DNA from 2 places in the Rhodococcus globerulus genome. Region 2 is predicted to be linked to the other one. Evidence: riboswitches for the same ligand, from Rfam matches in the RefSeq annotation. Region 2 holds a riboswitch; the other holds the start of a gene.

Region 1 (8,022 bases), 2.0 Mb from region 2:
ACTCGAACAACAAGGCAAAGAATGAGAAAGAAAGGATGAAACCGGGGGTGAATGACACCACGTCGACGCCAATCACCAAAAGGGTGATATCGGGGGTGAATTTCATCAACTAAATTGCCAAACATGCGCTGGATACGCTAATCGTTTGCGCTGTCAGCAGTAATCCCGAGACTTCGCCGTGACACGGAGGTCCATGCGCTGCATCCGGTCTGCCACGACGGTCACAGCGCCTTCTGCGTTTTGCACTCTCCCCCGGATGAGGAGCGCCGGCGCCGTATTGGCCAGCTTTCGGTACTTGGCCCACAACCCCACCGAACACACCACGTTGACCATCCCGGTTTCGTCTTCGAGGTTGATGAACGTAACACCCCCCGCGGTTGCCGGGCGTTGACGGTGTGTGACCGCTCCCCCGACCAACACTCGATCACCGTCCGCAACGTCGAGCAGCCCGGACGCCGGGACCACGCCAAGCGCGTCGAGTTGCGGGCGGAGGAACTGCGTCGGATAAGTGTCGGGAGATACTCCGGTAGCCCACACGTCGGCCGCCGCCAGTTCGACGTCGCTCATACCGGGCAAGGTGGGGGCAGTGACCGATGCCCCCATCCCGGGTAGTCGATCAGGGCGCTCCCCCGCTGCAGCGCCCGCAGCCCATAACGCTTCTCTTCGCGAAATTCCGAAACTACCGAGCGCACCGGCCGTCGCCAGCGATTCCGCTTGTGCCGTCGTGAGTTCCACTCTTCCGGTCAGATCGAGAAATGACGTGAACCGCCCGCCGAGAGTGCGCTGTTCTACGATCTTCTCGGCCAGTGCGTCACCGATACTGCGCACGTCGCCCAGCCCCAATCGCACTTCGAGCCCCGCCGCTTCGACGGTGGCATGCGCCAGACTGACGTTGGCGTCCGCACCGTGCACTCGCACCCCGTGCCTGCGGGCGTCGGCGACAAGCGATTGCGGTGAATAGAACCCCATCGGTTGAGCCCGGAGCAGTCCGGCGCAGAACGCTGCCGGATGATGCAGTTTGAACCACGACGAGTAGAAGACGAGTGCGGCAAAACTCTGCGAATGACTCTCCGGGAAACCGAAATTGGCAAAGGCGTACAACTTCTCGTAGATACGGTCGGCAACTGCGTCATCGATTCCGTGAAGGTCGCGCATTCCCTGATACAACCGCGCGCGCAGTTGTTCCATCTTCTCGGTGGAACGCTTCGACCCCATGGCTCGACGCAGTTGGTCTGCCTCGGACGGCGTGAATCCCGCGACGTCGACGGCCATCTGCATCAACTGTTCCTGAAACAACGGAACACCGAGTGTGCGCTTCAGGGACTTTTCGAGCGAGGGATGATCATAGGTGACAGGTTCGAGTTTGTTGCGCCGACGAATGTAGGGGTGCACCGACCCACCTTGGATCGGACCGGGCCGGATAAGGGCAACCTCGACGACCAGATCGTAGAAGTTCCGCGGTTTGAGACGCGGCAGCGTCGCCATCTGCGCACGCGATTCCACCTGGAACACTCCCACGGAATCTGCCCGCTGGAGCATCTCGTACACCGCAGTTTCCTGCAGATCCAACTGCGCCAGATCAACGGTGACGCCTTTGTGCTCGGCTACCAGATCCATCATGTAGTGCAGGGCCGAGAGCATTCCCAGGCCCAGGAGGTCGAATTTGACCAGACCTGCGGCAGCGCAGTCGTCTTTGTCCCACTGCAGGACACTGCGATTGGCCATGCGCGCCCACTCCACCGGGCAGACGTCGGCAATCGGGCGGTCGCAGATGACCATGCCGCCGGAGTGGATACCGAGGTGCCGGGGAAACCCCTCGATCTGTGCGGCCAGTTCCAGCACCGGGCGCGGTATATCCGTCTCGGCGTTCTTGTCGATGCCGCCCCACCGTCCGACCTGCTTACTCCACGCGTCTTGCTGTCCTTGCGAAAAGCCCAGTGCCCGAGCCATATCCCGCACCGACGATTTCCCTCGATAGGTGATGACGTTGGCCACCTGTGCGGCATACTCGCGGCCGTACTTGGTGTACACGTGCTGGATTGCCTCTTCGCGGCGGTCGGATTCGATGTCCACGTCGATGTCCGGCGGACCGTCGCGCTCGGGTGCGAGGAATCTCTCGAACAAGAGCTCGTTACGAACCGGGTCGACGTTGGTGATGCCGATGGCGTAGCACACCGCCGAGTTTGCCGCGGAACCTCGTCCCTGGCACAGGATGTCGTTGTTCTTGCAGAACGAAACTATGTCGTGGACAACGAGGAAATACCCGGGGAAGTCCAAGGACGTGATGACGGCCAGCTCATGTTCCAGCTGTCGATACGCCTTCTCCGCACCCTCGGGCGGCCCGTAACGATCCAACGCCCCCGCCATCGTGAGCTCACGCAACCACGACGCCTCGGTGCGGCCAGGCGGTACGTCGAACGGCGGCAGTTTGGGGGCGATGAGCCTCAGATCGAAAGCGCACTCACGGGCCAGTTCGGCAGCTCCGCTGACCGCCTCCGGGTAGAGCGAGAACAACGACGCCATTTCCTCACCCGAACGCAAGTGCGCCCCACCCGTCGGAGCCAACCATCCGGCGGCGTCGTCCAGACTCTGCCGGGAGCGAACCGCAGCCATCGCCATGGCCAACCGGCGACGCGGGGGCGCCGCAAAATGCGCCGCCGTGGTCGCCACGGTTCGCAATCCCTGTTCGGCGGCAAGCTGTGCCAGAACAGCATTGCGCTCGTCGTCCTCCGGCAACCCGTGATGGGTGAGCTCCACCGCCACCCGGTCGGCGCCGAAACGTTCGACCAGATCCCGCAAAGCCGCAGCGGCGCTGCTTTTCCCGCCGGCGGTGAGAGCTTGCCGCACATGACCTTTCCGGCACCCGGTCAGGATCTGCCAGTGCCCACCCGCAGCTTCGGTCAAGGTGTCGAAGTTGTACTGCAACTTCCCTTTCTCACCACCGGCCAGGTGAGCTGCCGCGATCTCACGGGAGAGCCGGCGATAGCCTTCCTGCCCGCGCGCGAGAACCAACAGGTGCGTCCCACCGGGATCGGCCGCCCCCACTCGCGGTGTGGAGTCCAAGGACAACTCCGCCCCGAACACCGTCCGCATTCCCCATTCTCGAGCAGCCTCGGCAAACCGCACCACTCCGTAGAAACCGTCGTGATCGGTGACGGCAATAGCTTCCAGGCCCAGTCGGACGGCTTCCTCCACCAACTCTTCCGGAGGTGAGGCGCCGTCGAGAAAACTGAACGCAGAATGGGCGTGAAGTTCGGCGTACGGCACGGTGCTGTTGCCGCGAGCGAGTTCACCGGCGGTGTACTCCCCACGCTTGCGTGACCATGCCGGGCTGTCGTTTCCGTCCCCGGGAAACAGATCTTCGTGCTCGACTCGGCCGGCGCGTCCCGACAGAACTCGTTCCATCTCGGACCACGTCGGCGGTCCATTACCCCAGCCCATACTTGCCTCACCGATTGCGAACAGTGCCTTTGCGAACAGTCGCGATGCTGGGAGGGAAGACGCATCGTGCATCGAACTTATGTTCGATGCCTCCAAGTTTGGCAGCTCACCCGCCATCCGTCAAACAAGAGCGGCAAGCAACCCCACACGATCCTCGGGCGCACGCTTGGGGCAACTGGTGCACTTGGCTTCGCCTGGCACCTCGTAGATCAGGCAACACGACGCACGCTGGGTGAACCGTCGTCGACCCGCCGGCACCGATGTCAACGGATTCTCCACTCGCGCGGCGTTCGCCCCCGCGTTCACATCCACAAAACGAGGCCGCGGAATGGGCGCGCCCGCACTACGGAGGGCATCGATCAATCCAGCAGCGCAGGCACTTCCGCGCTCACGGCGTACGCCTGCCGCATCGAGCGCGCGGTTGGCAATGGAATCGGTGGTGATCGCCCACAACGCCTTCGCGCGCACTCCGGACACCTCGGCCAGCACCTCGATGACAGGCGTCAATGCCTCGTGCATCGCCCGAGCCAACTCGTCAACACCGACAGTGATCGGGATGAGAGAAGCAGCAACAAATCCCCCGAGATAGCCGTCGTCACGCAGGAAAATCCGGGCCCCGGACAGCGACGGATCGGCGGCAAAACCGGTGACCAACCCCGTTCCGAGCGGGATGCCGGTCAACGTGGAACTGGCCGAATACCACCACAAAGTGCCGTTGACCCGGCTCTCGTCACTTCCCCACCGCTTTGCCGTATCCGCGACGCGCGCTGCCATCCAGTCCGGGTCCGTCATCACCTCGGCCGGGATGGTCGCCGGATAAGCGTCGAGGCTTTCGAAAAACGGAACCGCCGCCGCCATCCGCGCGTAGATCGCGCCTATCTCGTCATTCACGCCAGCCCCACAATCTCCATCCGCGGACGCACCCCGTGCTCCACGCGGGCCTTGATCCCGAATACCTCGGCCAGCAACGATTCTTCCAGCACCGCAGCGGTGGGCCCACACGCCCGCAAGTTTCCCGCCTCGAGCACCGCCAGTCGATCGCAATATTCGACGGCCAGGCGAAGATCATGCATCGTGACCACGACGGCCAACCCCTGCGACGCCAACTCCGTGAGCAGCTCCATCACGATCAGCTGATGCCGCAGGTCCAGATGATTGGTCGGCTCGTCCAACAACAGGATCTTCGGTTGCTGCGCCAGCGCCCGGGCAATGGATACGCGCTGACGCTCACCACCGGAGAGCGTCGCGACGTCCCTACCGGCCAGTGCCTCGAGACCGACCTGTTCAATGCACCGATCCACGATGTTGCCGTCTCGCTCCGTCGTGCGATCCAGCCAATTTCGGTGCGGCGTGCGTCCGAGAGCAACGGATTCACGCACCGAAAGCCCACCGGACACCGCCGGTTCCTGAACACTGGCCGAGACGGTTCGGGCAATCTCCCTGCGCGACAATGCCGTCGCGTCCACCCGATCGATCAGCACCGCACCACCGCTGGGAGTCAGCGCGTTGTAACAGCAACGCAGCGCAGTCGTCTTGCCACTGCCATTCGGGCCGACCAAGCCGAGAATCTCACCTGCGGAAGCCTGGAAACCTATGCCGTGCAACACCTCACGATTTCCGAGCCGGGCCCGCGTGTCGACGAGTTCGAGAATCACTGCTCCAACCTCCTGTACTGCCGGTAGAGCATCCAGACGAATATCGGCGCTCCCACCAAGGCAGTGATCACACCCACCGGGAGCTCTGTCGATTCCGACACCGAGCGTGCCACCGTGTCAGCAGCCACCATCGCCACTGCGCCCAGCAATGCGGCGGCGGGAAGCAGACGGATTGCTCTGGTACCCACCACAAATCCCGCAAGGTGCGGAATCAGCAATCCGATGAAACCGATGCCGCCTGCGACGCTCACCGCAGCGCCGGCCAGGACGGACACCGCAAGCAGTGACAACACGCGGAAGCGTCGCACGTTCATACCCAAGGCTGCGGCGCCGTCGTCGCCGGTCTGCAGGACGTCCATCCAACGCGCGCTGAGCAGCAACGCAACTCCGACGACAACAAGCGCGACGGTCGGGAAGATCAGCGTCGACCATCTCGAATCGCCGAATCCGCCTGCTATCCAGTGCATCACGGACGTCACGTGCCGATCGTCGGCCAGAACCAGAATGCAGAACGTGATGAGCGCCGAGAAGATCTGGGCCAGAGCAACTCCCACCAGGATGATCGCCGTGGGCTGAGGGTATCTGCCACCGATCACCAGGGCGAGGAACAGCGGGATCATCGCGCCGACAAAGGCCGCGACGGGAATCGTGAAAACGCCCAGGACACCGACACCGATACCCAGCACGGAAACCAGCACCACCATGAAACCCGCGCCGGACGACACACCGAGAAGGTACGGATCGGCCAACGGATTGCGGGTGACCGCCTGTGCCACCGCACCTGAGAGCGCCAACGACGCACCCACCACGGCAGCGGTGAGGGCGCGCGGCAGGCGGGAGTCGATCACTATCGACTCCCGCGCCGCCGTCCACCAGGTCTCGAAAGTCCCTGGCGCCAAGCGTGCTCCGACTATCGCCCACACGTCACCGACGGGAATGCGCACCGACCCGAACGACACCGCCAACCCCAGCATGGCTGCCAGGGCTACCAGCAGTCCGGCCAGCAGAGCGCCGTAACCGGAACGTGAAAGTGTCACTTCGCCGGGTCAGTGCCTGCAGTAGCAGCACCCGGATGGAAAGCGCTCGCAATGGTCTGTGCCGAGCGCACCAAACGGGAACTCTCGAAGAGATCGGCAAGAGGCACCACGACAAATCGGTTCTGCGCGACAGCCGGAGTGGTTGCCATCAACGGCTGGGACCGCAGGAAGTCGATCTTCTGATCCGCTGTCTTGTCTCCGTAGTCGATGACGACGATCGCCTGGGGCGCGCGCTCGGCAACAGCCTCCCAGCTTGCATCGATGTAGGGCTTGGCACCCTCGGAGAAGATGTTTGTCACGCCGGAGTACTCGGCAACCAGTTGCCCGACGCCGACGCCACCGATCGTGGTCGGAACATCCTCACCGCTGTCGTAGAAGAACGCGGATACCGGCGCGGCATCGCCGATCGACGCGCGGACTGCGTCAAGGCCAGAGCTGATCTGTTCGGCTACGGCGCGAGCGGAATCCTCGACACCCAAGACCCGGCCGAGTTGGGTGTAGTCGTTCTCGAGCAGTCCGATATCGGGGAAACCGGTGCCGCAGTATTCCGAGAAGAGGAAGGTATTGATCCCTTTCTCGGCAAACGCGTCGCGTGATCTTCCCTGCTTCTCGTTGAATGCGCTGGTCATTCCGCCGACAACGAAGTCGGGATCCACGTCCAGAATCTGCTCGGCGCTCGGGAAGGTATCGGACAGACTGGGGATCTTATTGAACTGTTCGGCGGTCTCCGCGGTGGGCGGGTTGTCGCTGTATGCCCGTCCGACAATGCGGTCACCCGCGCCGATCTCGATAAGTGCTTCGGTGACATGGCCGTTCAAGGACACAATTCTCTGCGGCGGCGAATCGAAGACCAGTTCACGGTCGCAATTGGTGATGCTGACCGGCTGAGCGAACGACTCCGTCGACGCAGAGTTTTCGGTTGCCTCACCTTTCGAACAACCGGCGGCCATCAACGCAGTCGCGATCAACACGACAACGGCGCGGGTGGGGGAAATCTTGAGTGACACGGGACCTCGCAAAAGGGCTCAGAGCCACGAATGAGAATCCTGGGAGAACACCCACCACGTATAGGGAATCCGCGGGCAGTGCTCTCGCTGGACTTCCGGTTCGTAGACCACGACGAATGGATGTCGCACACCACGCGGCGGGCATTCGGGCTCATTCGTTCTCGATGATTCGAGAACGAACCTACCGTTGCGGGTCAGCGCCGGAATTGGACCGGCTTCCCCCACACGCATGGCTTGCAAGTGCTTCCAGCAGTATGCCTGACACATCCGAACCGAATCGCAGGCGGCCTCGCCGCGTACATTCCGGACTCTCTCCAGAGCACGGTATTCCGCCACGGACCTCGAAAAAGGATTAGCATGCGGTACCACCGAAATTCGGAAACTCTGGACAGATCGGAATAGACGTGAAAAAGATTCTGAATTCCCTTTCCGAGGACGAATACGTGTTGATCCTCGAGACCAAAAAGGATCAGATTGCCGAACTCGACGAAGACGAACTGATCGCCCTGCACACGCGCATTCGTCGAGCCCGCAACAAGTACACAAAGTTGTACCGACGTGCGGGTTCGGCAAAAGTGGCCGAGAAGAAGGGACGCGGATCCGGTAAGTCGGCAAATGCGCGCAACGCCGGCAAAGCAGAAGTTTTCGAAGACGCGCTCAGCAGAGTGAGCCGCCGGCTGGCAGCGGTCTCGCGCCAGAGCGCCCGAGAGCTCAAGGACGAGCGGCTGGGTCGCGCTCGCAAGGACGCACCGTCCTTCAGCGACATCGACACGGGTAACGGAAAGGTCGCGTCCGCGGGCAAGGCTCGCGTCGACGAAACTCGTAGTTCTCCGGGCAAGAAGAAGTTCGAAGCGTCCAGTATCGCCGCCGGTGCACGGCGTC
Region 2 (8,022 bases):
ACAAGATACGGAGCGTGTGTAGTTGTCGGAGACCACTCGCCCAATCGATTCCGCCGCGATGCCGCGACGGAATCGTTTCGGCATTCTGTTTGCCGCCGTGTGGATGATTTTTCTCGGTGGTCCCCTCATCGAGGGATGGAACCTTCGCGACGAATTACGCGGCTGGGCAGGGATTCTTGCGACGCTTACCTTCGGCGCTCTCTACCTCTACACCTTTGCCCGGGTACAGCAGCGCCGTCTCACCCTCAGCGGGGAACCGACAGTTCGCCGCGCGGTACTCACGTTGGCCGGTCTGACTGCACTCGCTGCTGTGATCATCGTCAGTGTCGGGCCGACCGGTCTCGCAACTGCGCCCTACCTCGCGGTCACGGCCGTCACAATGCTTCCGACCGTGGCCGGCGGCATTCTCACCTTGGCCATTGCCGCTTCGGTGGAAATCGTCAGTGTCAGCGCCGGATGGGGAAACTATTCGGGCCTGTCACTCGGAGTGTGCGCCGCCGCGTTTGCCACGTGGGGCGTCATGTCCCTCATCAGACGCAATATTGCGATGGTCCACGAACGAGAAGAACAGGAACTGCGTGCCGTCATGGAAGAACGCGCTCGAATGGCGCGCGATCTCCATGACATCCTCGGACATTCGCTCACCGTCATCACCGTCAAAGCCGAACTGGCCAACCGATTGTTGGACGTCGACGTCGAGCGAGCTCGCAGTGAACTCGACGATCTCGAACGGCTTTCCCGAGACGCTTTGGCTGATGTGCGCTCGGCCGTGGACGGCTTTCGAACCATCTCACTTCCCGTCGAGATCGCCCGTGCCCGGGAGGCTCTCCGTGCCGCCGGCATCGAAGATCATTCCCCGAACAGTACCGAAATGGTCCCGCGACACTTGCGGGAGTTGTTTGCCTGGACAGTTCGGGAAGGTGTCACCAACGTCGTACGTCACAGCGCCGCAACACAATGCACCATCACCATCGACGAGAAGAGCGTCGAAATTGTCGACGACGGGATCTCCGGTGAGAATACGACGATCGGCAACGGGTTGACCGGACTGCGTGAACGCGCCGCAGCGGCGGGAGCCCGCCTGACCATCAACAGCGCCGCGCACCAGGGCTTTTCACTGCAGGTCCATGAACAGGAGAACACGTGAGCATTCGGCTACTACTCGCCGACGACCAGGCATTGGTTCGCGGCGCCCTGGCGGCGCTCCTCGATCTCGAAACCGATCTGACCGTGGTCGCGGAAGTTGGTCGAGGCGACGAGGTTGTTGCGGCAGCTATGGAACACCGCCCCGACGTTGCGCTACTGGACGTGGAGATGCCGGGGATGGACGGGATCGCTGCCACGTCGGCGTTGCTGGAAGCGCTCCCACAGACACGCGTGCTGATCGTGACAACCTTCGGGCGGCCAGGATTTCTTCGCAAGGCAATGCACGCCGGGGCCACCGGTTTTGTCGTCAAGGACACCCCGGCGCGGCAACTCGCCGACGCGGTGCGACGCGTTCATGCGGGGTTGCGCGTCGTAGATCCCACGTTGGCGGCAGACAGCCTTGTCAGCGGCGAATCTCCGCTGACCGACCGCGAAACCGAAGTACTGCGCGCCGCGAAGGCCGGCGCACCCGTTGCAGCTATCGCCGCCGAGCTATTCCTGTCAGCCGGCACCGTTCGCAATCACCTGTCGTCCGCGATGGGGAAGACCGGTGGTGCAACGCGCGGAGAATCTGCCCGAATCGCCGAATCCAACGGTTGGTTATAAGAAGAGCAGGGTCCCCACATAGAGTCCCGTATCCGGCAATTCCGTCGCAATTAATGCCAATCCCTCTCCCGCCTGCAGTTCTGACGCAAATCTTCACGTATCCTGTTACCTGGTTCCACAGCAACACGTTGCGGAACCAAGTAGCGGAGTACCGACCCACCTTTGGTTACCTACCAGTTATCAGATGGTTGAGCGGACAACACAGGGGGAAGGCTCATGGCGAGATTCAGCCAACGATTGAATGCGCTGTTCGAGTCCGCCCCCAATCACGTCACCAACGCCATGGTTGTGCGCAGCATGACCGAAGACGGTTGTCGCATCTCGACTCCCTACTTGTCGCAACTCCGCACGGGTGTCCGAACCAATCCCTCACCCGAAGTTGTCTCCGCCCTCGCCCGATTCTTCGAAGTGACTCCGGACTATTTTTTCAACCCCGACCAAGAAGTGCCATTTCTTGCAAGCGGCGATTCCGACCATATTCTGCTCGCACAGCTTCACAATGATCGCCTACGCAATCTCACGTCCCGGGTCGTCGACCTTTCTCCGGCATCACAGGCCCTGCTTGTCGAAATGGCAGAAAATCTCCGATCATCGGAAAATCTTCCCCGCGTCCCTCCCGACTCCAACTCGTACTCGTGGCGCGCCTAGCCCGTCGACCGAAGGCATACAGGCACTCCTTTTCCTGCTCCGACGCTCGTGGCCCTATGCTGGGCAACGCAGCTGGTTCGCCCGGCGCGGTCATGAGGAGCCCCGAAGACCGTTCCTGGCGTCGAAGCTCCGTCAGCCCAGGCTGACGGAGTGAGAGGGAACCCGGTGAAAATCCGGGACTGTCCCGCAGCGGTAAGCAGGAACGACCGCCGTCTACATGCACTGGGCATCTTGCCTGGGAAGCGACGGCCAGTAGGTTCGATCACCACGATCGAGAGCCCGCGAGTCCGAAGACCTGCCGACTGTGTCGGGCACGCCGTGCCCGACGGTCCACCGCCTCGTGGAATGGGCGCGTAGATCTCGAGAAGTGGTCGCATGTTTGATCGCGGCCTCATGAGGTGTACCCGTCTGCCGGCAGTGGCCATCAGTGCAATGGCAATCTGGAGAAACTCCGTGACAACAACATTCACCGCGACCGTGCTGGGCTCTCCGCGCATCGGTCCTCATCGCGAACTCAAGCGGGCCATCGAAAGCTACTGGGCGGGGCGTATCGACGCCGACGCCTTGGCGCGAGTAGCTCGTGACCTCCGTCGGCAGGGCTTGGCCGACCTTCGTGACCAGGGTCTCGACTCCATCCCGGTCAACACTTTTTCCTTCTACGACCAGATGCTCGACACGGCAGTGCTTCTCGGGGCGTTGCCCGAGCGGGTCGCCTCCGTCGCCGATCCGTTGGACCGCTATTTTGCGGCCGCACGCGGCACCGACACCATCGCACCGCTCGAGATGACGAAGTGGTTCGATACCAATTACCACTATCTGGTCCCCGAGATTTCACCGTCGACGACTTTCGCGCTCGACGCCTCCAAGGTGCTCGGCGAACTGGCGGAAGCACTCACCGACGGAATTCCCGCTCGCCCGGTTGTTATCGGACCCGTCACGTTCCTTCTCCTCTCGAAGGCTGTCGGAACCGAAGAACCTCTTCTGACGCGGATCGATGAACTGGTTCCGCTGTACGCGGACCTTCTCGGCAAGCTCGCCGAAGCCGGGGCCACGTGGGTACAGATCGACGAACCGGCGCTCGTCGGCGACCGCACCGACGAGGAGATCGAGGCCGCGCGGTCGCTCTACGAACAGCTTTCACTGTTGTCGAACCGACCGGCAATTTTGCTGGCGTCGTACTTCGGCTCGTTGGGCGATGCACTGCCCGCCCTGGCGTCCACCGCAGTCGACGGTTTTGCGATCGACCTTGTCGCAGGACATGATTCGATAGGTTCCGTCTCAGACCTCGCCCGAAAATTGGTAGTCGCCGGAGTTGTCGACGGTCGTAACATCTGGCGAACGGACCTGGATTCGGCGCTGTCCACGCTTGGCGGGTTGCTCGGCAGCGTCGAGAGGCTTGCCGTCTCCACGTCGTGCTCACTCCTGCACGTTCCGTACTCGCTCTCGCAGGAACCTGATCTCGACAAAGCCCTTCGCTCCTGGCTTGCATTCGGCGCCGAAAAGGTGCGGGAAGTGGCAACACTTGCCACCGCACTGACCCAGGGTCGCGAATCCGTCGAGGACGAATTCGGCCTCGCTCGCGCCGCCGCGTCGACTCGCAGGGACGACAAGCGACTCAACGACGCACGCGTGCGTGGGCGTCTTGAAGCCGTGCTGAATTCGGCGACCAACCGCGCACCGGCAGCAGAGCGCCGTAAAGCTCAGGCCGAATTGCTGTCGCTTCCTCCCCTTCCGACCACCACTATCGGTTCGTACCCGCAGACATCCAAGATTCGGGTGGCTCGTGCGGCATTGCGCAAGGGCGAGATCGACGGAGGCGAATACATCTCGCGCATGCGCGCCGAGATCGCGGATGTGGTTGCGCTCCAAGAGAAGTTGGACCTGGACGTGCTCGTGCACGGAGAACCCGAACGCAACGACATGGTCCAGTACTTCGCCGAACAGCTCGAGGGATTCTTCGCGACCGCGAATGGTTGGGTGCAGTCGTACGGAACGCGCTGTGTACGTCCGCCGATCCTTTACGGCGATGTCTCCCGACCGAAGCCGATGACGGTCGACTGGATCACCTACGCGCAGTCACTGACCGACAAGCCGGTCAAGGGGATGCTCACGGGACCGGTCACGATTCTGGCGTGGTCGTTCGTGCGTGACGATCAGCCACTTGCCGACTCCGCCAATCAGGTTGCACTGGCGATTCGGGACGAAACCGTCGACCTACAGGCTGCCGGCATCGGCATCATCCAGGTAGACGAGCCCGCACTTCGTGAGCTGCTCCCGTTGCGAGCCGCCGATCAGTCGGCATACCTGGACTGGTCGGTCGGGTCGTTCCGACTGGCAACGTCGGGCGTCGCGGATTCCACGGCGATCCACACCCATCTCTGCTACTCGGAGTTCGGTGCCGTGATCGGCGCGATCGCGGGACTGGATGCCGATGTCACCTCGATCGAGGCGGCCCGCTCGCACATGGAGGTTTTGGACGACCTCAGCGCCGTCGGGTTCGACCTTGGCGTCGGCCCCGGTGTGTACGACATTCACTCTCCGCGGGTGCCGAGCGTCGACGAGATTGCCGGCTCGCTGCGTGAAGCAATCGAGGCTGTCCCGGTGGAACGGTTGTGGGTCAATCCTGACTGCGGCTTGAAGACACGAGGTCCGGTCGAGGTAGAAGCGTCGCTGCGTAACCTCGTCGAGGCGGCAAAGCTGGTGCGAGCGGAGTTGTAGGGGGCTCCGCCCCCCTGTGCGCCTTTTTGGTAGTGGGCACTACTGGAAAGGCGCACAGGGGCCGTAGGCCCCTTTTAGTACATTCATATACAAACGTGCCTCTTGATCGCGCTAGAGTGACGCCATGGAAGCCGCAGCAGAAGAAACTCAGGGAACGGCCGGAGAGCTCAATTTTTGGTCGTTCATCGAGTTGGCGAACAAAAGACTGTCCGACGAGCACGGCTTTCGCCACCACCTCGCCACCGAGGTTCTCCTGACACTCAACCGCGCATCCAACGTGGTCACGTATGACCTCGAGTCGTCGATACACCGACCACGCGGCTGGTCGTGGTCATCCTTCCGCCTGATGTTCGTGACCTGGCTGGCCGGGCCGATCGAGCCGAAAGCCGCTGCCGAGCTCACTGGAATGAGTCGGGCGGCCGTGTCGAACCTGTCCAAATCACTGCTGGCCGACGGCCTGATCGATCGTCGCCCTACCGAGAACGACGGCCGTTCGGTGCAGCTCTACCTGACCGAGATGGGCAGAGACGCGATGGTCGAGGCGTTTCGCGAGCAGAACGAGCGCGAACACGCGTGGGTCAGCGTCCTCAGCGAAGCTGAGCAGCGGATTCTTGTGATGCTCCTGGACAAACTGATCAGCAATCGCAGCCAGTTCGACGTGCGCGGACGGAACTAACAACACAACCCGCACCCCCTGAAGGGTTGCACCTGTCACATCATTTTAGTTAATGTGTTTACTATCTGGTCAACGTGAGTCAGACGGAAACAGCACAGAAGGAGGCCGGACATGGCGTTCTACCGACAACTCGGCAATGTCCCCCCGAAGCGTCACACTCAGCACCGTGACGAAGCAGGAAACCTCTACTACGAGGAGTTGATGGGCGAAGAAGGATTCTCCTCCGACTCGTCGCTCCTGTACCACCGTGAGATTCCGTCGGCGATCGTCGACGCCACGCTCTGGGAACTGCGTGACCAGAGCACCACGCCCAATCACCCACTCAAACCGCGACATCTGAAGCTTCACGACCTGTTCCCGGAAAGTATCTGGGCCGAAACGGATGTGGTGACCGGACGGCGCCTGATCCTCGGCAATGCCGACGTCCGCCTGTCCTACGTCATTGCCGGTGCTGCATCGCCCCTGTACCGCAACGCAATCGGCGACGAGATGGTCTACATCGAATCCGGTGAAGCCACTGTCGAAACGGTATTCGGCGCACTCGAAGCACGCGAAGGCGACTACGTCCTCATCCCGATGTCCACGACGCATCGCTGGATCCCCAAGGGCGACAAGCCACTACGCGCCTACACGATCGAAGCGAACAGCCACATCGTTCCGCCCAAGCGTTACCTCTCACGATTCGGCCAGTTGCTCGAGAACGCACCGTTCTGCGAGCGCGACCTACACGGACCCACGGCTCCCCTGATCGCCGAAGGTACCGATGTGGAGGTCTTGGTCAAGCACCGGACGTCGGCCGGCATCGTGGGAACCCGCATGGTCTACCCGACGCATCCCTTCGACGTGGTCGGCTGGGACGGTTGCCTGTACCCGTACACGTTCAACATCTCCGACTACGAACCCATCACCGGCCGCGTTCACCAGCCGCCGCCGGCGCATCAGGCATTCGAGGGCAACAACTTCGTGATCTGTAACTTCGTGCCACGCAAGGTCGACTACCATCCACTGTCGATTCCTGTGCCGTACTACCACTCCAATGTCGACTCCGACGAGATCATGTTCTATTGCGGCGGCGACTACGAAGCACGCAAGGGTTCCGGCATCGGCCAGGGTTCCATCTCGGTTCATCCCGGCGGACACGCACACGGCCCGCAGCCAGGAGCGTACGAGCGCAGCATCGGTGCAGAGTTCTTCGACGAGCTGGCCGTCATGGTCGACACGTTCCGGCCGCTCGAACTCGGCGAAGGCGCGTTGGCATGCGAAGACGACAACTACGCCTGGAGTTGGGCCGGACGGGGGCCTGCACAATGACCGTCATCTCCCCACTCCTGCGCGGTCTGTGCGACGACGCCGCCCTCTTCCCGCCCGGCAATGCGCCTCTCGCCGAAGCAGTTCCGTCGCATCAGTCGTACCTCGAAGCCGGCTACTCCGCATTGGTCGGCCCCTTCGTCTTTCCCGCACCGCGATTGGACGAACTCTCCGCTCACATCTCTGCCGATCATCCTGTGGCACTGAGCCTCACAGTTCCTGCCGGTCCGGACGCCACTGCGGCGGCGGTGGCGAAGGCCCTGGCCATCCCGGGGGTCGATGTCGTAGCGGTGGAGGTTGGAACACCTTCCGGCGTAGCGGCCGATCATGCTTTCGACGAGCTGGCGCGCATTCACGCCGCGTATCCCTACATCGACATCTTTGTCGAGGTTCCCCGCGACGATCGACGCGACAGCTACATTGCCGCGCTGGAAAAGGCCGGTTACAGCGCGAAGTTCCGCACCGGCGGCGTTCAGGCCGAGGCGTATCCCGACGAGAACGAACTCGCTGACGCCATCATTTCCGTTGTCCGCGCTGGTATTCCGTTCAAGGCCACGGCAGGGCTGCATCATGCCGTCCGGAACACAGATCCCGACACGGGTTTCGAGCAGCACGGCTTCCTCAACATCCTGTCGGCAGTCGGCGCTGCGGCGACCGGCGCAGATCGGTCCGATGTAGTTGCCGCACTGGCAGAACGGGACGGAACCGCTCTCGCACACAGCGTGTCCGAACTCGATGACCAGGACGTGCGTCGACGCTTCCTCTCGTTCGGCACCTGCAGCATCTCGGACCCACTGACCGAACTCGAAGACCTGGGACTGATCAACCGGTCCGAGAAGACAGAAGGAACACTCGCATGACCATGACGACCATCAACATTCCCGCCGACTCGCTCTTCGGGCTCGACAATCTGCCATACG

Evidence for each region. A riboswitch is a leader RNA that binds a small molecule or an ion and turns the genes downstream of it on or off. The one in region 2 is predicted to bind cobalamin.
Region 1: it holds a riboswitch for cobalamin, as region 2 does, so the genes downstream of both, KYT97_RS08790 (ABC transporter substrate-binding protein) here and metE (5-methyltetrahydropteroyltriglutamate--homocysteine S-methyltransferase) in region 2, are expected to answer to the same signal.

What each region holds. Positions count from the first base shown of each region.
Region 1 is NZ_CP079698.1:1,916,515-1,924,536, forward strand. Features, by position in the region: gene KYT97_RS08765 (hypothetical protein) at 1-106, opposite strand, end outside; gene KYT97_RS08770 (error-prone DNA polymerase) at 154-3,441, opposite strand; gene KYT97_RS08775 ((2Fe-2S)-binding protein) at 3,562-4,332, opposite strand; gene KYT97_RS08780 (ABC transporter ATP-binding protein) at 4,329-5,096, opposite strand; gene KYT97_RS08785 (FecCD family ABC transporter permease) at 5,093-6,133, opposite strand; gene KYT97_RS08790 (ABC transporter substrate-binding protein) at 6,130-7,083, opposite strand; cobalamin riboswitch at 7,259-7,386, opposite strand; gene KYT97_RS08795 (hypothetical protein) at 7,545-8,022, shown strand, end outside.
Region 2 is NZ_CP079698.1:6,664,520-6,672,541, forward strand. Features, by position in the region: gene KYT97_RS30475 (ABC transporter permease) at 1-22, shown strand, start outside; gene KYT97_RS30480 (sensor histidine kinase) at 23-1,147, shown strand; gene KYT97_RS30485 (response regulator transcription factor) at 1,144-1,752, shown strand; gene KYT97_RS30490 (helix-turn-helix domain-containing protein) at 1,969-2,400, shown strand; cobalamin riboswitch at 2,509-2,717, shown strand; gene metE (5-methyltetrahydropteroyltriglutamate--homocysteine S-methyltransferase) at 2,854-5,118, shown strand; gene KYT97_RS30500 (MarR family winged helix-turn-helix transcriptional regulator) at 5,243-5,794, shown strand; gene KYT97_RS30505 (homogentisate 1,2-dioxygenase) at 5,906-7,105, shown strand; gene KYT97_RS30510 (hypothetical protein) at 7,102-7,962, shown strand; gene fahA (fumarylacetoacetase) at 7,965-8,022, shown strand, end outside.